3 regions of the Kribbella sp. NPDC049174 genome follow, and region 3 is predicted to be linked to each of the others. Evidence: riboswitches for the same ligand, from Rfam matches in the RefSeq annotation. Region 3 holds a riboswitch; each other region holds the start of a gene.

Evidence for each region. A riboswitch is a leader RNA that binds a small molecule or an ion and turns the genes downstream of it on or off. The one in region 3 is predicted to bind ZMP and ZTP.
Region 1: another riboswitch for ZMP and ZTP. It lies ahead of ACGFIF_RS09700 (glycine hydroxymethyltransferase); the one in region 3 lies ahead of ACGFIF_RS23275 (5-aminoimidazole-4-carboxamide ribonucleotide transformylase).
Region 2: another riboswitch for ZMP and ZTP. It lies ahead of ACGFIF_RS29740 (bifunctional 5,10-methylenetetrahydrofolate dehydrogenase/5,10-methenyltetrahydrofolate cyclohydrolase); the one in region 3 lies ahead of ACGFIF_RS23275 (5-aminoimidazole-4-carboxamide ribonucleotide transformylase).

What each region holds. Positions count from the first base shown of each region.
Region 1 covers NZ_JBICSZ010000001.1:2,053,994-2,063,528, forward strand. Annotated here, with positions in the region: gene rsgA (ribosome small subunit-dependent GTPase A) at 1-279, opposite strand, end outside; gene ACGFIF_RS09690 (YhjD/YihY/BrkB family envelope integrity protein) at 428-1,534, opposite strand; gene ACGFIF_RS09695 (acyl-CoA dehydrogenase family protein) at 1,640-3,295, shown strand; ZMP/ZTP riboswitch at 3,293-3,374, shown strand; gene ACGFIF_RS09700 (glycine hydroxymethyltransferase) at 3,403-4,851, shown strand; gene ACGFIF_RS09705 (GbsR/MarR family transcriptional regulator) at 4,899-5,369, shown strand; gene ACGFIF_RS09710 (amidase) at 5,357-6,538, opposite strand; gene ACGFIF_RS09715 (hypothetical protein) at 6,616-6,945, shown strand; gene ACGFIF_RS09720 (ATP-binding protein) at 6,940-9,535, opposite strand, start outside.
Region 2 covers NZ_JBICSZ010000006.1:495,451-504,985, forward strand. Annotated here, with positions in the region: gene ACGFIF_RS29700 (NUDIX hydrolase) at 1-12, opposite strand, end outside; gene dop (depupylase/deamidase Dop) at 86-1,606, shown strand; gene ACGFIF_RS29710 (ubiquitin-like protein Pup) at 1,664-1,873, shown strand; gene prcB (proteasome subunit beta) at 1,882-2,724, shown strand; gene prcA (proteasome subunit alpha) at 2,778-3,626, shown strand; gene ACGFIF_RS29725 (NUDIX hydrolase) at 3,698-4,237, shown strand; gene ACGFIF_RS29730 (beta-N-acetylglucosaminidase domain-containing protein) at 4,358-7,000, shown strand; gene ACGFIF_RS29735 (GNAT family N-acetyltransferase) at 7,013-7,669, shown strand; ZMP/ZTP riboswitch at 7,675-7,764, shown strand; gene ACGFIF_RS29740 (bifunctional 5,10-methylenetetrahydrofolate dehydrogenase/5,10-methenyltetrahydrofolate cyclohydrolase) at 7,787-8,656, shown strand; gene aroH (chorismate mutase) at 8,688-9,056, shown strand; gene ACGFIF_RS29750 (prephenate dehydrogenase) at 9,187-9,535, shown strand, end outside.
Region 3 covers NZ_JBICSZ010000004.1:249,059-258,593, reverse strand. Annotated here, with positions in the region: gene ACGFIF_RS23310 (LLM class flavin-dependent oxidoreductase) at 1-534, opposite strand, end outside; gene ACGFIF_RS23305 (class I SAM-dependent methyltransferase) at 611-1,897, opposite strand; gene ACGFIF_RS23300 (FAD-binding oxidoreductase) at 1,894-3,273, opposite strand; gene ACGFIF_RS23295 (2-hydroxyacid dehydrogenase) at 3,344-4,276, shown strand; gene ACGFIF_RS23290 (WD40/YVTN/BNR-like repeat-containing protein) at 4,289-5,386, shown strand; gene ACGFIF_RS23285 (MoaD/ThiS family protein) at 5,388-5,654, shown strand; gene ACGFIF_RS23280 (AAA family ATPase) at 5,713-6,282, shown strand; gene ACGFIF_RS23275 (5-aminoimidazole-4-carboxamide ribonucleotide transformylase) at 6,242-7,159, opposite strand; ZMP/ZTP riboswitch at 7,180-7,260, opposite strand; gene ACGFIF_RS23270 (hypothetical protein) at 7,325-8,323, shown strand; gene ilvD (dihydroxy-acid dehydratase) at 8,368-9,535, shown strand, end outside.

The DNA.
Region 1 (9,535 bases), on a different contig from region 3:
CGTACGGCGTGGGGCCAGGGACTCGAGGGTGATCCGGTCGTCCGGCCAGTAGCGCAGGACGGCCCAGTCCCCTGTACATGGGCCGGCATGCGGATCACTGGCCATCGCGGCGAGGAGCGCACCGGACCACGTCGCGCGGACCGGACCGTCCTCGGTGAGAACCGTCGCCAGGCCCTTGTCGACCCGGGCGACACGCCCCGGCAAGAGCTCGTCCGGGACGGCGGCAAGGAATTCGGCCGTGGAGCTGTCGAGTCCCAGGGCCTGGAGTGTGGCTGACATGCGGCGAACCTTTCGGAGGGTCCGGCCGCGAGATCAGCTCAGCGGACGGACAGTGCGGGAAGCGTCGGCCCGGTGGGCCTGGCCCAAACTCATGGCGGGTGCCTCCCTTCGACGTCCTGCGGTCCTGATCGAGGACCGGCTGATGTCGTCAGCGTAGGTCGTCGGATTCACTTTGCGCACCGGATTTTCCGACCGGCTCCGGCTTGCGTTCCGCCCGCGGCGCACCGTCCGCCGGCCGAGGCGGCTTCTCCGTCGGCCGGGGTGCGTCGTCCGGCGGCGATTCAGGCTTCACGCCGTCGGCCGGTACGACGGGCTCCGGCGGCTCGAGCGGGGTCAGCGGGTGGCCGTGGTGCGGCTCCGGCTCGGCCTTCATCACCGGCTCCACCTCGTCCTCGGCGTCCTTGCCGGCCTGGACCTCGGACGCCGATTCGGCCGCCCGCGACTTGTGCGGCCACAACCGGTCCACGACCGCGTTCAGCGCAGCACCGATCAGCACCGCGATCGCCGTCATGTAGAGCCACATCAGTACGGCGATCGGCGCCGCCAGCGGGCCGTAGATCGACGTACCGCCGACTGTGCTCTGCAGGATCCACCGCAGCACGAAGCTGCCCAGGATCCAGATCGACAACGCCAGGAACGACCCCGGCAGGTCGGACACCCACGGCGTCCGCACCGGCACCGACAAGTGGTAGAGGGTGTTCAGGAAGCCCGCCGACAGGATCGTGACGACCGGCCAGTACAGCTGGTTCAGGAAGTCCAGCCGGTGCGGAAGCACCGCGGCCACCGCGTCCGGACCGGCCAGCACCAGCGGGAGCACGATCACGCCGATCACGAGGGCGGCGCAGTACAGCGAGAAGGACAGCGCGCGGGTCCGGACGATGCCGCGCTTGCCGCCCATCCCGTACATGATCGTGATGGTGTCGACGAACACGTTCAGCGCCCGGCTGCCGGACCACAGCGCGAGCACGAAACCGATCGAGATGACATCCGGCCGGCCGCCGTTCAGGACCTGGTTCAGGGTCGGCACGATCACGCCCTGGACCGAGTCGTCGGTCAGCGCCCGGGCCGCCAGCACGGCGATCTGCTGCTTGATCTCGTCGATCGTCTCGACCTCGAAGTACCGGCTCGCGATGTACCCGAGGCTTCCGGCCAGTCCGAAGATCAGCGGCGGCAGCGAGAGGATGGCGAAGAACGCCCCCTCGGCCGCGAGCCCGGTGACCCGGTAGCGCAGGCAGACGCCGACGGTCTGGGTCACAAGCTTCCAGGTCGTCGCCGGGATTCTGCGGACCCATGCCAATGAGAGGGAGCTCCCACCAGTGGGTCCTGCCCCAGAACGTGCCATACCGCTTACCGTACTGACATGGCGGACCCTTTCGCGGTAACGAATCAGGCTCCCCCACTGCGGGGGGTGAACTTCTTCACCCGGGACACGGCGCTCGGTGACGCTCTGCGTCCGTACGGCGGCGTCGCGGACGATCCCGGTCTGCACCGGATCGGCGAGCTGGCCGGGTCCGAGGAGGCCCTCTCCCAGGCGCTCCCGGCGAACCAGAATCCACCCGTGCTGCGCACCCACGACCGCTACGGGCACCGCATCGACGAGGTCGACTTCCACCCGTCGTGGCACTGGCTGATGGAGCAGGCCGTCGGCTTCGGCCTCCAGGCCGCGCCCTGGACCAGCGACCAGCCGTCGCCGCACCTGACCCGCGCCGCCGGCTTTTACCTCTGGTCCCAGGTCGAGCCGGGTCACGGCTGCCCGATCTCGATGACGTACGCCGCCGTGCCCGCGCTGAAGGCCGACGAGCGGCTCGCGAAGGAGTGGATCCCGCAACTCGCGTCCACCCGGTACGACGTCCGCCGGCTGCCCGCGGCCGAGAAGACCGGCGTGCTCGCCGGGATGGGGATGACCGAGAAGCAGGGCGGGTCCGACGTCCGGGCGAATCTCACCACCGCGACGCCGACCGGGAGCGACGGCGAGTACCAGCTCAACGGGCACAAGTGGTTCTGCTCGGCGCCGCAGGTCGACGTCTTCCTGGTGCTCGCCCAGGCACCGGAGGGACTGAGCTGTTTCGTCGTACCGCGGGTCCTTGCCGATGGCAACCGGAACGCGTTTGCCCTGCAGCGGCTGAAGGACAAGCTCGGCAACCGGTCGAACGCGTCCAGCGAGGTCGAGTTCCGCGGCACCGTCGGATACCGGCTCGGCGACGAGGGCGCCGGCGTCCGCACCATCATCGAGATGGTCGCCGCGACCCGGCTCGACTGCGTCCTCGGATCCGCTGCTCTCCAGCGGCGCGCGCTGGTGGAGGCGGTGTGGCACACGAGCCACCGCTCCGCCTTCGGTGGGTTGCTCGCGGACAAGCCGGCGATGCAGAACGTGCTCGCCGATCTGGCGCTGGAGAGCGAGGCCGGCACGGCCCTCGCCATGCGCCTCGCCGCAGCCGTGGATGCGTCCCAGCCCGTCCCCACCGCTCCTACAACCCCCGGTCGCGCGGAGCAGGAGGTTGCCTTCAGGCGGATTGCGTTGCCGCTGGCGAAGTTCTGGGTGTCGAAGCGGACCTCGTTCATGGTGGCCGAGGCGCTCGAGTGTCTCGGCGGGAACGGGTTCGTCGAGGAGTCCGGGATGCCGTTGCTGTTCCGGGAGTCGCCGCTCAACTCGATCTGGGAAGGGTCGGGCAATGTCAACGCACTCGACGTACTGCGGGCGCTGCGCCGGCCGGAGTCGCTGGAGGCGTGGCTGACCGAGCTGGCCACGGTCCAGGGCGCCGACCATCGGCTCGACGCCGCCGTGAACGACGTACTGCAAGCGCTTGCTGACATCGAAGGCGCCGAGGCCGGAGCACGGCGTCTGGCAGCGCGGATGGCCCTGTGCCTGCAGGCCTCGCTGCTGATTCGGCACTCGACCCCCGAGGTCGCGGACGCGTTCGTGGCGTCCAGGCTGGCCAATGACTGGGGTGGCGTGTTCGGCACGTTGCCGAGGACGACACCGTTCCGGGCGATCCTCGATCGCACGATAGGGTGAGCGCGTCGCGACTGGCGCGCTGAGGTGGAGAACCACCGGGGAGCGAAAACCGTCGGCACCGTGCGCCTGGGTGCCTTCGACCCACTGCAACCGCAGGAGAGACAACGATGACTCAACCCTTCGATGCCGCCGCCGCATCGGCCGCGTACCGCAACGCGCTCGAGGTGATCGGCGCGGTGGAACCCACGATCGCCGGCGCGATCAAGGCCGAGCTGGCCGACCAGCGCTCGTCGCTGAAGCTGATCGCGAGTGAGAACTACGCCTCCCCCGCCACCTTGCTGACGATGGGCAACTGGCTGTCCGACAAGTACGCCGAGGGTACGATCGGGCACCGCTTCTACGCCGGCTGCCAGAACGTCGACACGGTCGAGCAGACCGCGGCCGACCACGCCCGGGCCCTGTTCGACGCCCCGCACGCCTACGTCCAGCCGCACTCCGGCATCGACGCGAACCTGGTCGCCTTCTGGGCGATCCTGGCCCAGCGGATCGAGTCGCCGGCGCTGGCCGAGGCCGGCGCGAAGCACGTCAACGACCTGTCCGACGAGGACTGGAGCAAGCTCCGGAAGGCGCTCGGCGACCAGAAGATGCTCGGCATGTCGCTCGACGCCGGCGGTCACCTGACCCACGGTTTCCGGCCGAACATCTCCGGCAAGATGTTCAACCAGCAGTCCTACGGCACCGACCCGGAGACCGGGCTGCTCGACTACGCCAAGGTCGCCGCGGCGGCGCGTGAGTTCAAGCCGCTGATCCTGATCGCGGGCTACTCGGCGTACCCGCGGAAGATCGACTTCGCGAAGATGCGCGAGATCGCGGACGAGGTCGGCGCCACCCTGATGGTCGACATGGCGCACTTCGCCGGCCTGGTCGCGGGCAAGGTCTTCACCGGCGACTTCGACCCGGTGCCGCACGCGCACGTCACCACGACGACCACGCACAAGTCGCTCCGCGGTCCGCGCGGCGGCATGGTGCTGTGCCAGCCCGAGTACGCCGACTCGGTCGACCGCGGTTGCCCGATGGTGCTCGGCGGCCCGCTCAGCCAGACCATGGCGGCGAAGGCGGTCGCGCTGGCCGAGGCCCGGCAGCCTTCGTTCCAGGAGTACGCGCAGGCGATCGCGGACAACGCGGTCGCGCTGGCCGACGGCCTGATGAAGCGTGGCGTCAAGCTCGTCACCGACGGCACCGAGAACCACCTCGTGCTGCTGGACGTGTCGTCGTACGGGATCACCGGGCGGCAGGCCGAGTCGGCGCTGCTCGACTCGGGCATCGTGACGAACCGGAACGCCGTACCGCGGGACCCGAACGGTGCCTGGTACACCTCGGGTGTCCGGATCGGTACGCCTGCGCTGACCACGCGCGGCTTCGGGGCCGACGAGTTCGACCGGGTCGCCGAGCTGATCGTGGACGTGCTGTCCTCGACCACGCCGACCACGACGTCGGCCGGTGCGCCGTCGAAGGCGAAGTACGTGCTGGCCGACGGGGTCGCGGACAAGACCAAGGCCGCCTCGGCCGAGCTGCTCGACAAGCACCCGCTGTACCCGGGTCTCGAGCTCAGCTGACGCCTCGAACTATCAGAAAGTTGTAATAGTTGCGGTAGGGTGCGTGCATGCCGCCTGACCCGACCCCGGAAGAGATCAGTCAGTTCGTCGAGCGATTCGCCGGAGTGCTGGGGAACAGCGGCGTACCGACGATGTCCGCCCGGGTGATCGGGCGGATGCTGGTCAGCCCGACCGGCATGCTGACGTCCGCCGAGCTGGCTGAGTCCTTGCGAATCAGCCAGCCGGCGGTGTCGGGCGCCGTCCGGCAACTGCTGCAGGTCGGCTTCATCTCCCGGGAGCGGATCCCCGGTTCGCGCAAGGATCACTACCGGATCCGCGACGACGTGTTCTCCGCGATCCTCGAGCGCCGCAACAACTCCCTCGCCGAGTGGGAATCCACCAGCCGCTCCGGCGCCGACCTGTTCGGCCCGGACAGCACGGTCGGCCAACGCCTGACAGAAGCAGCCGACTTCTTCGCCTTCATCCACAAGGACCTCGAACAACTGATCAAATCCTGGCGAGCCGATCACCCCCGATAAACCGCCGGCTGCGGCAACTCGACCTGGAGCCGTCTCGCCACCGCAACCGCGACGTCGTCGAATCCGTGCGCGGCAACGACCTGCGCGCCGACCGGCAGTCCGTCCAGCAACCCCGCCGGGACGCTCACCGCGGGATGACCGGTCACGTTCAACCCCCAGCACGGATCCCCGGTGACGATGTTCGGCTCGTGCTGGTCGTAGCCATGGGCAACAGTCAGCGTCGTCGGCGTGACCAGCGCGTCCACCAACTCGAACAGATCAGCCAGCGCGGTGTTGTTGTGATCCCGGACCTCCCGAGCACGATTCGCCGCGGCAGCCTCGACGCCGCGACCCGAATCCAGGTCCCACAACGCCTGCCACGCGTCATCGGGCGGGAGGAGTTCGAGCGGCGCGTCGACGACGGTGACGTCACAGTCGTCCAGGAGCTTGCGCATCAGTAGGTCGACCGCAGGGTCGGCCATGGGCTCGCCGAGCGTCGACCGATACGCCACCCGCCACGGCCGGTCGACAACGGATGGCACCGGCCAGTGCGGCAGCGCCGTCGGGTCGAGCCGATGCGGGCCGCTCGCGATACTCGTCGCGAGTACGACGTCGTCGAGATCGGCACCGATCAGACCGGCCGTCGTCAATCCACCCAGGGACCGGCCGACCGGTCGCGGGATGCGGCCGTAGGTGCCCTTGAACCCGACCACCCCACAGAACGCCGCCGGGATCCGCAGTGAACCACCCGAGTCGCCACCCGTTGCCAGCGGTACGACGCCGGCCGCAACCGCCGCGGCTCCGCCGGCCGTCGACCCACCCGGCGACCGGGACAGATCCCACGGATTCCGGGTGTAGTCGCGCCCGTTCCACCCGAATGTCTGCGACACCGCACCCGACCGGGCGCGCGTCGCCGTACCGATCGGAATCGCGCCCGCCGCGACCAGCCGGCTGATGATCGGCGAGTCCTTCGGCTGTCGTGCCTTCAGCAGGAACGGAACCCCGGCCAGCGGACCGGCCACCTCCAGGGTCCGCGCGGCCTGGCGGGCACCGACCGGATCGAGGTCCTCGACGAAGTGCAGGATCGGATCAAGCCGCGCGACCGCGTCGAGCGTCTCCTCGACCACCTCGCTCGCGGACCGGCGGCCACTCCGCACCTGCTCCGCGATCGCCGCCGCGGTTGTCCCCATCACCGGCGCGAGTCTAACCAGCTCATCGAAGCACCCGGGTGAGGCGTAGTGGCCCCCGGGCGCAGTACAACTGGCCTATGTCTGAACAGTGGCCAGGGGGTCAGCCGGGTGGGCCGACGGCGTACGTGCCATTGCGAGCGCCCGGAGTCAGCGCCGGTTACCGGCGGTGGGCGGGCATTCTCGTCTGGGTCGCGATCGTCATCGCGGTCCTGATGGTGGTTGCGTTCGTGGTGAGCGTTGTGCTCCTGGTCAAGGCGGACTCGGACGTGGACAACGCGGCCTACGGTTACCTCGCCATGTTTCTCTGGTTCGGGATCGTCGCCGCGATCCCGGTCGTGCTTGCGGTCGGCATCCCTGGTGTGGTCATGAGGCGACGGGTGCGGCAGGCGGGAACCACACCTTCATAAGAAGCGGGTGAGCAGGTCTTCGACGCGTTCCGATCGGCCCTGGCGCCGGTGGGTCTCCCAGTCCTCGACCGACATCACGCCGCTGATCAGCTCGAGCGCCTCCGCGAGCTCTTCGTCCCGGTACGGATTGGGCATCTCGAGGCGTTCCCCCATCGCCTCCTCCGCGCCGAACAGGTGCGCGGCGCCGGCCGCATCACCCTGCCGGAGAAGGATGTTCATCACGGTGTTCGCGAACGCCATCGTCAGGCTGGAGTTGCCGAGCGCCACCACCGTGCCGACCAGGCCGCCGGCCAGCTCGCTCGCCTCGTCGAGCCGGTCCGTGACGGCGAGCAGGTAAGCGAGGTTCTGGCCTTGTACGGCGGTCTCGTTGACGTCGCCGAGGTCGTCGAGGATCGCGAGCGACTCCCGCATCAACGCCTCGGCGCGATCGAGCCGGCCCAGTCGCTCCTCCAGACCGCCGAGGTTCCCCAGCACCCGGGCGAGACCACCCTTGTCGTCGACGGTGCGATGCAGGTCGAGAGCTTCCGCCAGCGTGTCACGGGCGGCCTCGACGTCTCCGGCCGCACCCTGCGCGGTTCCCAGCAGGCTCAGCGCCAGAGCCATTTCGGAGCGCTCGTCGAGCGTCCTCGCCATCGCGAGGCTTCGGCCGGCCATCTCGTGGGCACGGTCGATCTCGCCCTGCAGCAGAAGCAGATTCCCCAATCCCCGCAAGCAGGCGGCGAGTTCCCGCGACGACATCCCGCCGGCCCGCTCGACAACCCGTTCGTGCCAGCGGCGGCCTTCGGCGACGTACCCGCCCAGCACCCACATCCAGCTGAGGGCGGCGCACAACCGGACACCGACGGCGACATCACCGTCGGCATCGGAGTTCGGGACCGCCCAGCCCAGCGCCGCACGGAAGTTGTCCAGCTCGGTCTTGGCCAGCTCGAGACTCGACCACGTGGTCGACTCCCGCATGGCTTGCAGGTGCTCGGCGAGATCCGCGTAGTACAGGGCGTGCGCGCGACCAGCGGCGTCCGCCTCGCCCGCAGCCACCAGCTCGTCCTCGGCGTACTGGCCGATCGTCCGCAGCAGCGAGACTCTCGGTCCCCCGTCCGGACCCTCGGTGACCTTCACCAGGCTGGCGTCGTCGAGCTCCGCGATCACGTCGAGCGGGTCGGCCCGCGGTGAGGTGCCGAGGGCAACGGCTGCGATCGCGTCGAGGTCGGCACCGGCAGCGAAGACCCCCAGCCGACGGAACACGCCGCGCTGCGCCGGACCGAGCAGGCGGTAGGACCACGCGATGGTCTCGCGGAGCGTCCGCTGCCGCTCGGGCGCCACGCTGCTCCGGGACTCGAGGTCGAGAGCCTGACCGATTCGGCCGAGCAACGCCTTGGTGGTCAGCAGCTTCACCCGGGTCGCACACAGCTCGATGGCCAGCGGCAGTCCGTCCAGCCGGCGACAGATCGCCACCACGTCGGCGACGTTGTCCTCGGTGAGATCGAAGCCGGGACGCACAGCCCGCGCACGTTCGACGAAGAGCTGCACCGCCGCGGAACTGCCGGCCGCGGACAAGCTCAGGTCGTCCGGCAGTGCGAGCGGCTGCACCGGATACAGCCGTTCGGCGCTCAACCCGGTCGGCCGCCGCGACGTCGCGATGATGCCGACGCCGGTTGCCGTTTCGAGGATGCGGGCAACGACCTTGTCGGCCCCGTCGACCTGCTCGAGATTGTCCAGGACCAACAGCAGCGAACGGCGGGCCAGGTGGGCGAGCAGATGCTCGGGCCGGTGTTGTTTCGGTGGCAGGTCGAGCACCTCGGCGATCGACGTCCACATCACCGGCTCGTTGGCCACGGCTGCGAGGGGCACGAAGTACACACCGTTCCCGAATCCCGTGGCGAGCCGCTCGGCCGCCGCGACGGCCAATCGGGTCTTGCCGGCGCCACCGGGCCCGGTGAGTGTCACCAGGCGCACGTCCGGTGCACCGAAGATCTCCAGCAGTTGTGACTGGTCGTCCTCCCGGCCGATCAGTCGTGTCGCCGACGCAGGGAGGCTGGTCGCCGTACCGACCGTGCGCAGCGGCGGGAAGTCCTCCCGAAGACCCGCGACCGTCAACTGGAACAACTGCTCGGCCTCCGGGATGTCCTTCAGGTGATGTACGCCGAGATCGCGCGACGACACGCCGTCGGGCAACCGGCCGCTGACGAGGTCACCGGTCACCGCCGAGATCACCACCTGGCCTCCGTGCGCGGACGAGGCGATCCGGGCCGCCAGGTGCACGTCCATACCCCAGTAGTCGCCGTCGAGCACGCCAGGTGTCCCCGTGTGGATGCCCATCCGCACCCGCAACTGCTCGCCTTCGGGCCAGTCATGGTCCGCAAGTCCGCGCTGAGCGAGGACGGCCGCCTCGATCGCCTCGGCCGCCGTACGGAAGACGACGAAGAAGCTGTCGCCCTCGGTCGACATCTCCGTACCGCCGGTAGCCGCCCACACGCTGCGCAGGATCCGACGGTGGTCGTCCAGCACCTCGACGTACCGGTTCCCCAACCGGGTCAGCAGCGCGGTCGACCCCTCGATGTCCGAGAACAACATCGTGACCGTCCCCACGGGC
Region 2 (9,535 bases), on a different contig from region 3:
GATTTCGTCCACCCGGGAAGTTTCACACGTAACCCTGTGGACACAGCAACGGCTTTAGTCGCCTCCACCGCGTAGGCTCGTTCGCATGAGTGTTCGGCGGATCATGGGGACCGAGACCGAGTTCGGCATCTCGGTTCCAGGACAGCCCGGGGCCAACCCGATGCTGACCTCGAGCCAGGTGGTGAACGGCTACGCGCAGACGCAGCCGCTCGCGCGCAAGACCCGATGGGACTTCGACGAGGAGCACCCGCTGCGGGACGCGCGCGGCTTCGACCTGAGCCGGGAGGTGGCCGACTCCAGCCAGCTCACCGACGAGGAGACCGGCCTGGCCAACGTGATCCTCACCAACGGCGCCCGGCTGTACGTCGACCACGCCCACCCGGAGTACTCCGCGCCCGAGACCACCAACCCGCGCGACGTGGTGGTCTGGGACAAGGCCGGTGAGCTGGTGATCATGGAGGGCGCCCGGCAGGCCCGGCAGATCCCCGGCGCGCCGCCGCTGAACCTGTACAAGAACAACACCGACAACAAGGGCGCGTCCTACGGTTCGCACGAGAACTACCTGATGCGCCGCTCGACCCCGTTCGCGTCGATCGTGCGCCACCTCACTCCGTTCTTCGTGAGCCGTCAGGTGGTGACGGGTGCCGGCCGGGTCGGGATCGGCCAGGACGGCACCGCACACGGCTTCCAGATCAGCCAGCGGGCCGACTACTTCGAGGTCGAGGTCGGCCTGGAGACGACGCTGAAACGGCCGATCATCAACACCCGCGACGAGCCGCACGCGAACCCGGACCGCTACCGCCGCCTGCACGTCATCATCGGCGACGCGAACCTGTCCGAGATCTCGACGTACCTCAAGGTCGGCACGACGAGTCTGGTGCTGTCGATGATCGAGGACGGCTGGCTGACCGACGACTTGAGTGTGGACCGTCCGGTCACCGCGTTGCACGAGGTCAGTCACGACCCGACCTGCACCCATCTGATGACGCTCAAGGACGGCCGCAAGCTGACCGCCGTCCAACTGCAGACGGAGTACCTGGAGCAGGCCCGCAAGTACGTCGAGGACAAGTACGGCGACGACGCGGACCGGCAGACCAAGGACGTGCTGCACCGCTGGGAGCAGGTGCTCGACCAGTTGGCCACCGACCCGATGAAACTTTCCGACCAGCTGGACTGGGTCGCCAAGCTCAAACTGCTGCAGTCGTACCGCGACCGCGACGGCCTCGAGTGGGACGACTCCAAGCTGCACCTGGTCGACCTGCAGTACGCCGACCTGCGCCCGGACAAGGGTCTCTACTACAAATTGGTCAAGGCCGGCCGGATGCAGCGGCTCGTCAGCGACGAGGAGATCCGGATGGCGGTCTCGCACCCGCCGACCGACACCCGGGCGTACTTCCGCGGCCGCTGTATGCAGCAGTACGCGCCGCAGGTGGCGGCCGCGTCCTGGGACTCGGTGATCTTCGACCTGCCGGGCAAGGAATCGCTGCAGCGGATCCCGACTTTGGATCCGTTGCGGGGCACTAAAGCCCATGTCGGAGCACTTTTGGACCAGTGCGACACCGCGAGTGACCTGGTTCGCACCATCACTGGGGGTGCTGCCGGGTAGGGTCGCTGTAGGAGGCCGGTTGGGCGGCCTTCCATGCGGTTCTAGGAGGTGTGTGCCATGGCGAAGGACGGCGGGCAGCAGCACAAGCAGCCGAAGCGTTCGACGACCGAGGAAGAGGTCGAGCAGGTCGAGACGTCCGAGGACGTCGCCGAGCGTAAGGAGCGGCTCGACGAGGACGTCGACTCGATCCTCGACGAGATCGACGAGGTGCTCGAGGAGAACGCCGAGGAGTTCGTCCGCGGGTTCGTGCAAAAGGGTGGGGAGTGAACCGCTCGATGACTTTCGATGCCTCCGGCCGGTTGCCGGAAGCCTTCCTGACCCCAGGTGGCTCGTCGTTCATGGACTTCCTGGCCGGGCACGCGCCCGACCTGTTGCCGGGACGGCGCAGCCTGGGGTCGGCCGACTTCTCCGCCGACGTCCCGCACGGGACCACCATCGTCGCGGCCACCTTCCCCGGTGGCGTGGTGATGGCCGGGGACCGGCGCGCCACGATGGGCAACATCATCGCCCAGCGTGACATCGAGAAGGTGTTCCCGGCCGATGAGTACTCCGCGGTCGCGTTCGCCGGCTCGGCCGGTTTCGGGATCGAGATGGTCCGGTTGTTCCAGGTCGAGCTGGAGCACTACGAGAAGCTCGAGGGCACCACGCTCAGCCTGGACGGCAAGGCCAACCGGCTGAGCGCGCTGATCCGGGGCAACCTGGCGATGGCGATGCAGGGCCTGGCCGTGGTGCCGCTGTTCGCGGGCTACGACGAGGACCTCCAGGGCGGCCGGATCTTCTCCTACGACCCGACCGGCGGGCGGTACGAGGAGACCCACTTCCACAGTGTCGGCTCGGGTTCGCTGTTCGCCCGCGGCGCGCTGAAGAAGCTCTACCGCGAGGACCTGTCCGCGACCGACTGCGTCACGGTGGCGATCCAGTCCCTGATCGACGCCGCCGACGACGACTCGGCGACCGGCGGGCCGGACATGCTGCGGCGGATCTTCCCGGTGGTCGGCGTGGTCACGGCGGACGGCTACCAGCGGCTGCCCGAGGACGAGGTGGCCGACATCGTCGACCGCGTCTGGGCCGAGCGGCACCGGCGCCCCGACGGGCCGGCCTCGGCGACCCTGACCTGATCCCCGATGAAACCGACACAGCCCCATCGACTGATTAGAGGACGACACCTTCGATGAGCGTTCCGTTCTACGTCTCGCCCGAACAGCTGATGCGGGACCGGGCCGACTTCGCCCGGAAGGGCATCGCCAAGGGCCGCAGCGCGATCGCCCTGCAGTACGCCGACGGCATCCTGTTCGTCGCGGAGAACCGGTCGCCGGCGTTGCACAAGGTGGCCGAGATCTACGACCGGATGGCGTTCGCCGCGGTCGGCCGGTACAACGAGTTCGAGAACCTGCGGATCGCCGGCGTCCGGCTGGCCGACATGCGCGGGTACTCCTACGACCGGCGCGACGTCACCGGCCGGGCGCTCGCCAACGCCTACGCGCAGACGCTGGGCGCGATCTTCTCCTCCGGCGGTGAGAAGCCGCTCGAGGTGGAGATCCTGGTCGCCGAGATCGGCACCAGTACGGCCGAGGACCAGATCTACCGGCTCACCTACGACGGCTCGATCGCGGACGTCCGCGGGTACGCCGTGATGGGCGGGCCGGCCGAGCAGGTCGCGGACTACGTCGGCGAGCACTACCAGGAGGGCATCTCGCTGGCCGGGGCGCTCCGGCTGGCGGTGGACGCGCTCGGGCACGACAGCAACGAGGTCCGCGAGCTGACCCCGGACCAGATCGAGGTCGCCGTCCTGGACCGGACCCGGACCCAGGTGCGCAAGTTCAAGCGGATCTCGGAGGAGACGCTGGCGCGGATCCTGTCCGAGTCCACCGCGGACACCACGCCGACGGAGCCTGCCGCCGACAAGGCGGAGGAGACCGACGAGAGCGCGGAGGCGGCCGGTGACACCCCGGTCGCACCGGCCGACGACGACGTACCGGTCGCCCCGCCGGAAGAGCCGGACAACGACCGCCCGCTGTGAACGATTCGGTAGTTGGCTCAGCCGCCGCGGACTCCGTGGCGGCTGAGTCGCGTCAGCCCCAGGACCCGGCGGTGTGGGAGCTGCTGGAGGAGCGGTCGGGGTTCAATGGGTATTTGACGGTGAATCAGCGGCGGTATCGGTTGCCGGATGGGCGGGAGGCGGACTGGGATGTCTTCGGGCCGAAGACCGCTGACGGGATCACGTCCGGGATCACCGTGCTGCCGTTGACGCCGGAGGGCAGGATCGTGACGATCCGGATCTTCCGGCCGGGGCCTGATCAGGTCGTCACCAACCTGCCGGGCGGCTTGGTCGAGGTCGGCGAGGACCCGGCCGTGGCCGGTGCCCGCGAGCTCGAGGAGGAGACCGGGTACACCTGCGAGTCGTTCGAGGTCGTGACCTGGACCTGGGCGGCGGCGTCCTCGGTCTTTCGCAAGTACATCGGCATCGCCCGCGGCTGCCGTCCCGACGGTCGCCAGGCGCTGGACGAGTTCGAGGACTGCGTCCCGGTCGAGCTCACCGTCGCGCAGTTCCGGGCCGAGTTGCGCACGCCCGGCGCGATGACCGGGATCGACTCCGCCTACCTGGCCTTGGACCACGCCGGTCTGCTCTGACTGGCTCCGGACCAACGGTCGGCCTTCTTGACTGGAACTGGTCACGCCAGGCGCTTGACGAGCAGGTCTGCGCACTGAGTGGATGGTAAGAGCAAACGCCTTCCGCCCGAGGAGTTGCTCATGCGCCGTCTCGCTCTGCTGCTGTTGCTCGCGCTTGTCGTCCAGTCCATGACCGTCCCGGCCGCTGTCGCCCTGGCCGGCACCACGAAGGGGGCGGCGCCGGTGACGCCAGAACCTCAGCAGACCATCACCCGCCCGGACGGGTTCCACCTCGGCCGGACCGTCGGCCTGGTTCACGGCCCGACCACCGACCCGGACGCCGAACGCATCGTCCGCGAGTCGCTCGAGCAGGCCGGCGTACGGATCGTTCGTGATCAGCCCGCCGACGTGACCATCTGGTTGGGTGGGAGCGAGCAGGCGCTGCGGCAGTTGAACGTCGAGCCTGCCGACGGGCTACCGGCCGAGGGTTACGTCCTCGCCATCGGCCGCAAGCACGTCGTGCTCGACGGCGTCGACACCGACGGCACGTACTACGCCGCGCGGACGTTCGCACAGCTTGTCCAGGGCAACGAGGTGGACGGCGTCGAGATCCGCGACTGGCCGACGATGCGGTACCGCGGCTCGATCGAGGGCTTCTACGGTACGCCGTGGTCGCACGCCGACCGGCTCGATCACCTCGACTACCTCGGCGCGCACCGGATGAACACCTACGAGTACGCGCCCAAGGACGACCCGTACCACCGCGAGCAGTGGCGCGACCCGTACCCGGCCGACAAGCTGGCCGAGCTCGGCGAACTGATCGAGCGGGGCCGGCGCAACAAGGTCGACTTCACCTTCGCGCTCTCGCCCGGCCTGTCGATCTGCTACACCTCCGACAGCGACTACCAGGCGCTGATCGCGAAGTTCGAGGCGCTCTACGCGCTGGGTGCGCGGGCGTTCAACGTGCCGCTGGACGACATCGACTACAACACCTGGCATTGCCCGGAGGACCGGGAGAAGTACGGCACCGGCGGCGGTGCGGCCGGTCAGGCGCAGAGCGAACTGCTGAACCGGATCCAGCGCGAGTGGGTCGCGAGCAAGCCGGATCTCGCCCCGCTGCAGATGGTTCCGACCGAGTACTACAACGTGTCCGAGACGCCGTACAAGAAGGCGCTGCGGGAGCAGCTCGACAGTGCGGTGGTTGTGCACTGGACCGGTATCGGCGTCGTCCCGCGCACGATCACGACCGCACAAGCGGCCCAGGCCAAGGCCGTGTTCGGCCACGACATCCTGATCTGGGACAACTATCCGGTCAACGACTACGCGGCCGGCCGCATCCTGCTCGCCGACTACAGCGGTCGCGGGCCCGGGATCGCCGAGCACGTCGCCGGCGTGATCTCGAACCCGATGAACCAGGCCGCGGTCAGCAAGCTCGCCCTCTACTCGTTCGCCGAGCTCGGCTGGAACCCGGCCCGGTACGACGAACAGGCCTCCTGGCACCGGGCGATCGCCGAACGCGCCGGGGGAGACGACAAGACGATCGCGGCGCTCGAGGTCTTCGCCGACCTCAACACCTACGACTCGACGCTGCACCCGGAGAGCGCGCCGGTGCTGGCGGCGAAGACACAGAAGTTCTGGACGACCTGGACGGCAGGGGATCGCGACGAGGCGATCGCGGCGATCAAGCCCTACTTCACCGCGATCGAGAAGGCACCCGCGCAGCTCCGTCGCGGTGTGCAGGACCCAGCGTTCGCTGACGAAGCAAAGGCGTGGCTCGACGCGACCGTGCTGTGGGGTCAAGCGCTGGAGCGGTCGCTGCGGCTGCTCGATGAAGTGGCCGACGGCAACGGCGCGGCCGCGTGGACGAGCCGGCAGCGGATCGATCAGCTGGTCACCCAAGCCGAGGCGATCCGTGACACCCGCCTGCCGCACTCCAACACCTACCCGAGGATCGGCGAGGGCGTGGCCGACGCGTTCCTGACCGAGGCCGGCCGGGTCCACGACCAGTGGATGGGCATCGAGCCTGGACGTACGGCGTCGGCTTCGCAGGGCACGTACGCCGAGAACGTCCCCGACCGGATGATCGACGGCGACGAGTCGACGTTCTTCTGGAGCAACGGTGCGCCGGTGGCCGGTGACGAGATCCGTGTCGATCTCGGCGCACCCCGTGCCATCGGCGACATCGCCGTACTGATGGGCAAGTCGGGCAGCCCGCAGGACTACATCCACTCCGGCGTCCTCGAGTACTCCACTGACGGCTCCAGCTGGACCGAGCTCACGCGTGCCACCACTGCGGAGGTTCGCTTCACTGCCAACACCACGGCCCGGTACGTCCGCTACCGAGCCCTGGCCGACAACCCGTCGTACTGGCTCGTGGTCCGGGAGTTCTCGATCCAGGTCACCGACGGCTCCGAGTTGGTGCTCACGGCAACAGGTACGCCGGCTCCGGCGACAGGCTCGTCATTCGGTGACGCGGTCGACGGTGACGTGCGTACGGCGTACGTCGCGGCGACGGCCCCGACGACGGATGACGCGCTCACTGTTGCACTGTCCTCGGCCACCGCGGTCGACCGGATCACTGTGCTGCAGGCCGGCACTGCGACCGGCGTCGGCCGGCTGGAGATTCGGACCGGTGCGGGCTGGCAGGAGGTTGGACAAGTCGGGGCTGCCTACAGCGCGGTGACGATCCCGGCCACCACCATCGAGGCGATCCGGATCAGTTGGGCGTCCGGCGCCGTACCGCCGCAGGTCCACGAAGTGATCCTGCACCGGCCCGGAAACTAGGTTGCCCGGACTATGACTACAGCCCAGGATGGCGGCGTGCTGACCGACCACTGGCCACTGCGCCGCCTCCGGCTGACCACCGACCGCCTCGTCCTCCGGCAGCCCGACGAGGAGGAACTCGCCGCGCTGGCCGACGTCGCCGCAAATGGCGTCCACAAGCCAGGGGAGCGGCCTTTCCTGACCCCGTGGACAGAGGTGCCACCGGCCGAACGCGCCCGGAGTGTGCTGCAGGGGTACTGGAGCTCCCTGGCCTCGTGGACTCCGCAGAACTGGCAGCTGGAACTCGGCGTGTTCCGGGACGGGACGCCGCTCGGCATCGTCGCGTTGCGAGCTCAGGACTTCGCCGTGCTCCGTGAGGTGAAGACGTGGTCCTGGCTCGGCGTGCCGCACCACGGCCAAGGATTCGGCACCGAGGCGCGGGTCGCTTTGCTGCACCTTGCCTTCGAGGGGCTGGACGCGGTGGCGGCGCTGACCGAGGTGTTCCAGGACAACGCCGGCTCGCAAGGGGTGTCCCGGAAGCTGGGCTATCGCCCGGACGGCATCTCCCGGGACGTTCTGGACGGTCAGCCGGTGATCTCGGACCGGCTCCGTCTCACCCGCGAGGACTGGGCCGGCGGATCCGTCCGGGTCGAAGGGCTGGAGGACTGCCGCTCCTGGTTCGTCGCGTAGGCTTGTCCACGGACCGCGACTGGCGTTGAGGTGGACAACCACCGGGGAACGGTCTGCTGGTAGATCCGGCTTCGCCGCGCGCCTGGGCACCCTCTCGATGCCCGAAGGAGTGCGCGGATGACCAAGTTGATGATCGGGACCGACCTCGCCGCCGAGATGGTGGCGAAGGCGGCTGACCGGGCCCGGATCCTGCAGGAGAAGACCGGCGTGCAGCCGTGTCTGGCGACCGTGCTGGTGGGGGACGACCCCGCGTCGGCGACGTACGTGCGGATGAAGCAGAGCCGGAGCAAGAAGGCCGGCATCGGGTCACGGAGCGTCGTACTGCCCGCGGAGACCACGACCGAGGAGCTGGTCGATGAGCTGCACAAGCTCTCCGCGGACCCGGAGGTGCACGGGATCCTGCTGCAGCACCCGGTCCCGGCGCAGATCGACGAGCGGGCCGCGTTCGAGGCGATCGACCCGGCCAAGGACGTCGACGGCGTGACCATGCACGCGTTCGCCGCGATGGCGTTCGGCGAGCCCGGGTTCCGGTCCTGTACGCCTGGCGGCATCCTGCGGCTGCTCGAGGCGTACGACGTACCGATCGCCGGAGCGCACGCGGTCGTCATCGGCCGCAGCCCGATCCTCGGTAAGCCGGCCGGGATGTTGCTGCTGGCATCGAACGCGACCGTCACCTACACCCACTCCCGGACCACGAACCTGCCCGACATCGTCCGGACCGCGGACATCGTGGTGGCGGCGGTCGGCAAGCCGAACTTCGTCCGCGATGACTGGCTGAAGCCGGGTGCGGTGGTGGTCGACGCCGGGTACAACGAGGGCAACGTCGGGGACGTCCACTTCGACGAGGCGGCCGCGGTGGCGAGCCTGATCACACCGGTCCCGGGCGGGGTCGGACCGATGACGATCGCCCTCCTGCTGGAGCAGACCGTCGACGCCGCCGAGGCACAATCCGAGACGGCTGTCCACTCCGTGGCTACTCTGACCTAGGGTTGGGGTAGACGACCAAGGAGGCGAGCACGTGGCGGTACGGGCGATCCGGGGGGCCACCCAGCTGGAGGTGGACGAGCGCGAGCACCTGCTCGAGCGGTCCGCCGAGCTGGTGAAGGCGGTCCTGGAGGCGAACGATCTGGACCGCGAGGACCTGATCAGCATCCTGTTCACCGTCACACCGGACCTGCACTCGGAGTTTCCCGCCGTGGCGGGGCGCCAGATCGGGCTGACCGACGTACCGCTGATGTGCATGCAGGAGATCGACGTTCCGCACGCGCTGCCGCGGGTGGTCCGGATGATGGTGCACGCCGAGTCCTCGCGGTCCCGGGAGAAGATCCAGCACGTCTACCTGCACGGTGCGGTCGCTCTCCGTCCGGATCTGACGGGCGCCCAGTGAGGGTCGCAGTGACGGTGCTTTTGGCCGGGCCTTCGGCACCGGCGTGGTCATGGGGCCTTGGCTCCCGGCCTTCCCTCGTCACTCCAGTCGCTTCGCTCCCTGCGCTCCTCAGTCCAGGCCGGGAGGCCCCATGACCGAGCTGCGCGGGCCGGTCCGGATCGTCGGTGCCGGCCTGATCGGTACGTCGATCGGCCTCGCGCTGGCCCGGCTGGGCGTGGTGGTGGAACTGGTCGACGCCGACCCGGACAACGCGCTGATGGCCGAGCGGATCGGGGCCGGGTCGCGGCTGGTCCAGATCGAGCCGCAGCTCGTGGTGGTCGCCGTACCGCCGGATCATGTCGGTGAGGTCGTCGCCGAGCAGCTCGAGCAGACCGATGCGATCGTCACCGACGCCGCGAGCGTCAAGTCGAAGCCGCTCGCCGACGCGGCGCGCCTGACCGGCGACCTCAGCCGGTACGTCGGCAGTCACCCGATGGCGG
Region 3 (9,535 bases):
ATCGGCCGGCGTCGCGCAGTAGATGATCACCCCGTCACCCACCCTCGCGGCCCGCCGCAACCCAGCCGCCGTCACCCCAGCCACATAGATCGGGAGCTTGCCCGGCCGCGGCGTCACCTCACCACCGGACCAAGCCTCCCGGATGACCCGCACACCCTCCTCGAGCAGCGCACCCCGGCGCCGCCGATCGACCCCAAAGGCCGCGAACTCCCGTTCGGAGTACCCCTGCCCGACCCCCAGCACGAACCGCCCACCAGAAACCAGGTCCAGAACCGCCACATCCTCAGCCACCCGCAGCGCCTGATGCAACGGCAACACCAAGATGTTCGTCCCCACCCGAATCCGCGCCGTCCGCGCCGCCAACACCCCCGCCATCACCAACGGCGAAGGCAACATCCCGTCTCCGGTCAGATGGTGCTCAGACAACCACACCCCATCGAACCCCAGCCGGTCGGCGACCACCACCTCGTCAACCTGCTCCCCGCCGTACCCACCCTCCCGAACATCCATCAACACCCCGAACTCGATCTCCACCTCACCCACCCTCACCCGGCACCGGACTCACGTCCAATGCCGACTCGGCGCACAGTTCATGCGCCGAGCACATGGCTCAACTGAGCCAGGTGGGGCGGAGGGGGAAGTGGGCGTCGGCGTCGTTGTCGAGTTTTACGCCCAGGACCTGGTGGAGTTGGGTGGTGTTGCGTTCGAAGCCGACTCGGCAGGCGGCCAGGTAGAGGCCCCAGATCTTGGCCGTGGGGTAGCCGACTTCGGCGACCGCCTCGTCCCAGTGGGTGACCAGGTTGTCGGACCAGGCGCCGAGGGTGAGGGCGTAGTGCTCGCGCAGGTTCTCCTCGTGGCGGACCTCGAAGCCGGCGTCCTGGGCCTCGGCGATGATGCGGCCGGAGCCGATCAGTTCGCCGTCGGGGAAGATGTAGCGGTCGATGAACGCGCCGGTCGAGCGGTACCGGTTGTCCGGCCGGGTGATGCTGTGGTTGAGCAGCCGGCCGCCCGGCTTCAGCAGGTCCAGCAGGAAACCGAAGTACGACGGGTAGTTGCGGACGCCGATGTGTTCGGTCAGGCCGATCGAGCTGATCGCGTCGAAGTCGCGTTCAGCCACGTCGCGGTAGTCCAGGAAACGCACCTCGGCGCGGTCCTCCAGACCCTCGCGTTTGATCGCCTCGGCCGCCCACTCCGCCTGGGCCGACGACAACGTGACGCCGAGCGCCTTGACGCCGTACTCGCGGGCCGCGTGCCGGACCATGCCGCCCCAGCCGCAGCCGACGTCGAGAAGTCGTTGCCCTGGGCGCAGATCGAGTTTGCGCGCGACCAAGTCGTACTTCTCCGCCTGCGCCTGCTCGAGGGTGGCGTCCAGCGACGGGTAGACGGCGCACGTGTACGTCATCGACGGACCGAGGATCCACTCGTAGAACGCGTTCGACACGTCGTAGTGGTGGTGGATCGCGGCCCGGTCCCGAGTCCGCGAGTGCCGCAGCCCTTCGAAGGTACGACGCCACTTGGGCAGATGCTCCTGCGGCGGTGGAGGCGGCGGCTTCAGGTGGCTCCAGCCCAGCCCGCGGACGATGCGCAACGCCTCGGCCGGCGTCGGGCGCTCGAAGTGCAACTGGTTGAGCATCATCTGCATCAGCGCGTACGGGTTACCCGGGTGGACGCCGGTGATCTCCAGATCACCCATCACGTAGGCACGGACCAGTCCGAGGTCGCCGGGCGCGGTCAGCACGTAGGACAGTCCGCGCTCGGAGGCGAGATGCATGTGGATCGGCGAGTCTTCGGGTCCGGTCGCACTACCGTCGTACGCCGTGAACCGGAACGGCAGCCCGTCCGGCGTCACAGTCGTCAGCGCCTCGGCGATCGAGACGCGGGTCTCGAGGGTTGTCATCGGCGTGTCACCGCCTTCTCGTAGAGCCCGGTGAGCCGGGCATCGGGGTCGTAGCGTTTCTTCACCGCGGTCAGGGCCGGGACGTTGTAGAGCCGGTCGAAGGTGTCTCGGTCGTAGTAAGCGTCGGAGTACAGCGACTTATGCCCGTCGAACTCGGCGACGGCCGCCTCGATCCGGCGGTTGACGTCGCCGTCGGCGGCGCCCGGGGCGATCGGGACGGTGCCCCAGAAGCCGACGTTGACGTACGTCGTGCCCGGCTCGAGCGGGTAGAGCGGCCAGGCCGTCGTCCCGCGCAGCCGCAGCGGGCACAGCCAGACCGGGCGCATCCCGACCTCGGCGTCGAACCAGCGCAGGAACGCGGCCAGCCGGGTGACCGGGATCTCGACGTCCTGGACGACGCGCTCGCGCTCCGGCCGGCCGCGGCGGCGATCGATGCGCGCGGCGAAGTGATGCCGGTTCTCGAAGCCGATGATCTTGTGGAACACGTCGCTGCGCCGCCAGCGTCGCGGCCACAGCCGTCGGACAATGGGCTTCTGCGCCCCGAAGGCGGCCGAGCACCAGAACCAGTCGGTGTCCCAGCGCCACAGGTAGTCGTGCGCGGTGAGGAAGTCCTTCTGGCGCTGCTGGATCGACCGGTAGTAGATCTGCTGACCGGTGTAGTCGCTCGTCTTCACCGCGGCGTCGCTGTTGCGGCCCAGCGTCAGGTACGCCTCGGACGGGCTGAACGCGACACCGTCGACGAAGTGCACCGGCTCGCCGTCGTGCATGCCGGAGGCAACGATCTCCTCGATTGCCGGAGCCAGCCGGTCGAGTCCGAGGCGGACGTGCCGGAGGGCGACGTACGGCGAGATGCGGTCGAGCTCGATCCTCAGCCGGGTCGCGTAGCCGAGCGTGCCGTAGGAGTTGGGGAAGGTGCGGAACAGCTCCGCGTGGTCACCGTCGGGCCGGGCGGTGACGATGTCGCCGGCGCCGGTGAGGATGTCGAGCTCGAGGACGGATTCGTGCGGCAGACCGGCCCGGAACGACGAGGACTCGATCCCGAGCCCGGTCACCGCGCCGCCGAGGGTGATCGTCTTCAGTTGCGGCACGACCATCGGCGTCAGCCCGTACGGAAGGGTCGCGGCGACGAGGTCCTCGTAGGTGCACATGCCCTGGACGTCGGCCGTCCGGGCCGCCGCGTCGACGCTGATCACCCCGGTCAGCCCCGAGACGTCGAGCCCTGGCCGGTCGGTCTCCGCCCGCGGCCGGAACAGGTTCGAGCTGCGCTTCGCCAGCCGCACCGGCTCCCCTGGCGGGATGTCCTGGTACGACGAACGCAGCCGCCCCACGGCCTGATCGTGATCAACGGTCGCAGCCAGATCCGATGTCGAAGGCACCGATCCAATGTACGACGATCCTGTGGACGGCGGGATGAAAATTGTCCGGCCGGGCGAGTAGGTTCGGGACATGGCTGATGTGGTGAAGGCGTGGCTGCCGTGGGACGACGCGGAGAGCACCCTCGGTGGCGTGCCCACGGGGTTCGACGTGGAGTCGTATGCGGGTGGTGAGCGGCCGGGGTCGCTCGACCAGGTGGAGTTCTACGTACCGGCGTACATGGGCGGCTCCGACGTGCTCGAGGTCGTCCGCGACATGCCGTCGCTGAAGGTGGTGCAGCTGCAGACGGCCGGGTTCGAGAACGTGCTGCCACACCTCGCCGAGGGCGTCACCTTGTGCAATGCCCGCGGGGTCCACGACGCGTCCACCGCCGAGCTCGCAGTCGGTCTGATCCTGGCGTCGTACCGTCGACTGCCGCGTGCTGTGCGCAACCAGGACCAGCAGGTCTGGCCCGCGTCGTACGACGAGATGGACGACTCGCTCGCGGATCGCACCGTGCTGATCCTCGGGTACGGGTCGATCGGGGAGGCCCTGGAGCGGCGGCTGACCGGGTTCGAGTGCGAGATCATCCGGGTCGCGCGGCGGGAGCGGGAGGGCGTCCACCCGATCAGCGAGCTGCCCGAGTTGCTGCCGCTGGCGGACGTCGTCGTGCTGCTGACCCCGGCGACGGCGGAGACCCGCCGGATGGTGGACGCCAAGTTCCTGACCCAGCTGAAGGAAGGCGCGCTGCTGGTGAACGTCGCACGCGGTGTCGTGGTGGACACGGATGCGTTGCTGGCCGAGCTGGCCGGCGGCCGGATCCGCGCCGCGCTGGACGTGACCGATCCCGAGCCGTTGCCCGCCGGACACCCGCTGTGGTCTGCTCCGAACGTGCTGGTCAACCCGCACCGCGGCGGTGCCTCGACGGCCTTCGGGCCACGGGTGGCCCGGCTGGTGCGCGCGCAGCTGGAGCGCTACGCGGCGGGGGAACCATTGATCAACGTGGTGGGGGGTCCACCGCGATAAAGGAGGACAACGATGTCCGAGACCGTACTGCTGATCGGAACCAAGAAAGGGCTCTGGATCGGCAGGAGTGATGCCGCGCGCCGTGAGTGGACCCTCGACGGCCCGGTGCCGCAGTTCGAGATGCAGGGCGTGTACGCGGTCGGGATCGACACCCGCGGCGAGCAGCCCCGCGTGCTCGTCGGCGGGACGAGTGAGCACTGGGGTCCGGCGGTCTTCCACTCCGATGACCTCGGCAAGACCTGGGACGAGCCGCCGGAGGGTTCGATCGGGTTCCCCAAGGAGGCCGAGACCTCGCTCGAGCGCGTCTGGCAGATCCAGCCGGGGCCGGCCGATCAGCCGGGCGTCGTGTACGCCGGGTCGGAGCCGTCGGCGCTGTGGAAGTCGACCGACGGGGGAGTGACCTTCGAGCTGGTCCGCGGCCTGTGGGACCACCCGCATCGCAAGGAGTGGGGTGCCGGCTTCGGTGGTCAGGCGATCCACACCGTGTTGCCGCATCCGACCGATCCCGACCGGGTGAGCGTCGCGATGTCGACCGGTGGCGTGTACCGGACGACCGACGGCGGCGAGTCGTGGTCCCCGGCCAACCAGGGCATCAAGGCGTACTTCTTCCCCGATCCGTACCCGGAGTTCGGTCAATGTGTGCACAAGCTGGCCGCGCATCCCGACGTACCGGACCGGATGTTCGCGCAGAACCACCACGGCGTCTATCGGTCCGACGACGCCGGGGCGATCTGGAAGTCGATCGCGGACGGGCTGCCGTCGGACTTCGGGTTCCCGATCGCGGTGCACCCGCACGAGCCGGAGACCGTGTACGTCTTCCCGCTGGTCGCCGACGGGAACCGGATCCCCACCGACGCGAAGTGCCGGGTCTTCCGCTCCCGCGACGCCGGCTCCACCTGGGAGGCGCTGAGCACTGGGCTGCCCGACGTGCCGTCGTACGCGCCGGTGCTGCGGGACGCCATGTGCACGGACGCGGCCGAGTCGGCCGGTGTGTATCTGGGCACGCGTGACGGCTGCGTCTACGCCAGTGCTGACGCGGGCGACACGTGGACCGAGGTCGCCCGGCACCTCCCGGACGTGCTGACCGTCCGCGCCGCCGTAGTGGGCTGAGATGGCGATCGGGATCAAGCTGCCGACCGTGCTCAGACCGTTCGCGGGCGGTGCTGAGCGGGTCGAGGTCGACGGCGCCACCGTCGGAGAGGTCGTCGCCGCACTGGACCCGGTCCTGCGGCGACGGCTGACCGACGAGCAGGGCGCCGTCCGGCGGCACGTCAACATCTACCTGGGCAACGACAACATCCGGGATCTGGACGGACTCGGGACGACGCTCAAGGACGGCGACGAGCTGATGATCCTGCCGAGTGTGGCGGGCGGCTGATGCCGGCGGAAAACAAAAGACTGCAATTCTCCGGCCTGCTTGGCTAGCGTCGGGCGGCATGAGCGACGTGATCCTTCTGACCGGCTCGCCCGGATCGGGCAAGACGACCGTGGCCAAGTTGGTCGCCACCGACGCCGGGCGGCCGACGGTGCATGTGACGACGGACGAGTTCTACCGCGCCATCCGCACCGGCTTCATCGCGCCGTACCTGCCCGGATCCGAGCGGCAGAACGAAGTGGTCGTCGACGCGATCGTCGCCGCGGTCGCGGCGTACACACGCGGTGGGTACGACGTGGTCGTCGACGGCGTCATCGGCCCGTGGTTCCTGCCGCCGTTCCGCCAGGCCGCGGCGGCGGAGCAGTGGACGCTGTCGTACGTCGTACTCCGCCCCGACCTGGACACCACCCTTAGTCGCGCACAGGACCGAGGCACCGGCGAACTGAAGGACGCCGCCGCCATCACCGGTCTCTACGGAGCCTTCGCCGACCTGGGCGACCTCGAGCCCCACGTCATCGACACCACTCACCTCGACGCCAGTGCGACCGCCGCCGAAGTCCGTCACACCGTTGCCGCAGGCACCCACCGCCTCAGTGCCGGAACAACCGCACCCCGGTCTGCGACAAGCTGATCCCCAACTCCGCGCACGCCGCGGCGACCTCAGCCGAGCGGATCGATCCACCCGGCTCGGCCAGGTACCGAACCCCGTGCCGGTGCGCCTCGACGATGTTGTCGACAAACGGGATCGCCCCGTCCGACGCCATCGCGACGTTCGTCAACGCGCCTTCGGCCGACCGCTGGGCCCACCACGTCGAGGCCTTCTCACCGGCCAGCCGGGTGCAGTCGATCCGCGACTGCTGCCCGGCACCGATACCGATCGCCATCCCGTCCTTGACCATCGCGACCGTGTTCGACTGCGTGTAGCGCGCCACGACCAGCCCCAGCAGCAGATCGCGCGCCGCGCTGTCCGGCAGCTCGGGGTCGAGCGATGACCGGTCCAGTGGCGCCTCATCACGCTCCTGCGTCAGCCGGACGCCGTACACCTCGCGGACCTCGACAGCAGGTGGCCGATAGCCGGGATCCGCTTCCAGCACCAGGAAGGCGCCACGCTTCTTGCTCGCCAGTACGCCGACCACGCCTTCGTCGTACCCGGGCGCGATGATCCCGTCGCAGACAAGCCGCTTCAGCCGGTCCGCGAGTTCCGCGTCGACCGGGTGCGACACCGCGACGAAATCGCCGTACGACGATTTGGGATCCGCCTCCCGCGCCCGCACGTACGCATCGCTGACCGTCTCGGCGACCGCGGCGCCGGCGGGGGAGACGTGCTTGAACGACGCCGCCGCAGGCAGACCGAGGAGACCTGAGGCTTCACGGACCAACTGCCAGCCGGCCAAAGCATCGAGCACGTTGACGTACGACGGCGTACCGCTGACCACCGTGAACGGCCAGCGATCCACAGCCGTGACGGACGCGGACTGATGGGGATTCATGCCGTAGCGCAACTGCATCGGACAACCTCCGAGAACGTCGGAGGCGCCCAGGCGGACGACGCCTTGCTTGTCAGCCGCTCCCCGGTGGTGCTCCACCCTCGCCAGTCGCGGTTCGGTGCGAGCCTATTGCACGAAGGTGCAGACCTGGTCCGGACGGCCGGGATCAGGCCTAGCATCGCGCGTATGGGGATCTTTTCGAGGAGGCCGTCGGCGGGAGTGGCGGCGGAGGGGCTTCGGCTGGATCAGGCGTGGGCCGATCCGGAGCTCGACGCCGCGTACGCCGCGGTGCGTGGGGGCGATCTGTCGACCGGAGCCGAGCTGCTCAAGGCGTCGTCGCAGAGCACCGACCTGCGGTCGTTCCGGGCAATGGGGCTGGGGAAGGCCGCCATCGGGCACAGCGAGCAGTTGGAGTTGCGGCTGGAAGCCCTGCCGGGTGACCCGGACCTGCTGCTGTGGCTGGGGCAGACGCTGGTGTTCGAGGCCTGGGAGGTCCGGACGGGCGCGTGGGCGGAGCAGGTCTCCGAGCAGCGGTTCGCAACCTTCCACGACATCCTCCGGACGGCGGCCGAGGTGCTGGACTACGGCATCGCGGCGGCCCCTGACGACGCCGCACCGTGGGAGGTGCTGCAGTGGGTGGCGATCGGACTGCAGGCGTCGATGGACGACAAGAACGACATCTTCCGCTCCGCCATGGAGCGTCACCCGGCCGGCTACCAGGCGCACAGCGGTCGGGTGCATGCGCTGGCGCCGAAGTGGTCGGGTCTCGACATCGCCCAGATCGTTCGCTTCGGCGATCAGACGGTGGCGAACGCTCAGCCCGGCAGTGCGCTTTGTGCGGTTGCGGGCATGGTGGCCAACGAGGTGTGGGTCGACGTACTGAGTGACAGCGAGTTGACGAGGGCCCAGCGGGGTGCGCGATACACGCGCGAGATCACCAACCGGAAGGACGCCCTGCTCGCCGCCCGCGACAAGTGGTTGATCCCCGGCCGCGAGTCCGAGCCGGCTGACATCTCAGCCCACGGCACGATGGCCTTCGCTCTCAAGACCGTCGGAGCGAAGGCCGCCGCGATGGAACAGGCCGCCCTGACCCAAGGCCGGATCGAGAGCGTCCCCTGGGCCTACACCAACGCCCCCGACGCACTCACCGCCTTCGCCGCCGCCGTCACCAAACAGATGGCCTAACGCCAGGTGCCGGTGCAGGAGCCAGGCGGCCATAGAGTGGGCCCATGGTCGATGTGAAGCCACGCAGCCGGACAGTGACCGACGGACTCGAGGCGACCGCGTCGCGGGGCATGCTCCGGGCGGTCGGGATGGGTGACGACGACTGGGCGAAACCGCAGGTCGGGGTCGCGTCGAGCTGGAACGAGATCACCCCGTGCAACCTGTCCCTGGACCGGCTCGCGAAGGCGGTCAAGGAGGGTGTGCACGCGGCCGGCGGGTACCCGCTGGAGTTCGGCACGATCAGCGTGTCCGACGGCATCTCGATGGGCCACGTCGGCATGCACTACTCGCTCGTCAGCCGCGAGATCATCGCCGACTCGGTCGAGACGGTGATGGAGGCCGAGCGGCTGGACGGTTCGGTGCTGCTGGCCGGCTGTGACAAGTCGCTGCCCGGGATGCTGATGGCCGCGGCCCGGCTCGACCTCGCGTCGGTCTTCCTGTACGCCGGTTCGATCATGCCCGGCCGGCTCGGCGACAAGGACGTCACGATCATCGACGCCTTCGAGGCGGTCGGTGCCTGCGTCCGCGGCCTGATCACCCGCGACGAGGTCGACGCGGTCGAGCGGGCGATCTGCCCGGGTGAAGGCGCCTGCGGCGGGATGTACACGGCGAACACGATGGCCGCCTCCGCCGAGGCGCTCGGCATGTCGCTGCCCGGCTCGGCCGCGCCGCCCGCGGTGGACCGCCGACGCGACGGCTACGCCCGCAAGTCCGGCGAGGCGGTCGTCGGCCTCCTGCAGAAGGGCATCACGGCTCGCCAGATCCTGACGAAGGAGGCCTTCGAGAACGCGATCGCCGTGGTGATGGCGCTCGGCGGCTCGACGAACGCCGTACTGCATCTGCTCGCGATCGCGCGCGAGGCCGAGGTCGACCTGACGCTGGCCGACTTCAACCGGATCGGCGACCGGGTGCCGCACCTCGGCGACCTCAAGCCGTTTGGCCGGTACGTGATGACGGACGTGGACCGGGTCGGCGGTATCCCGGTGGTGATGCGGTCGCTGCTCGACGCCGGGCTGCTGCACGGCGACTGCCTGACCGTGACCGGCAAGACGATGGCCGAGAACCTCGCGGACATCGCGCCGCCGGATGTCGACGGCGTCATCATCCGCTCGCTGGACAAGCCGATCCACGGCACCGGCGGGATCACCATCCTGCACGGTTCGCTCGCGCCCG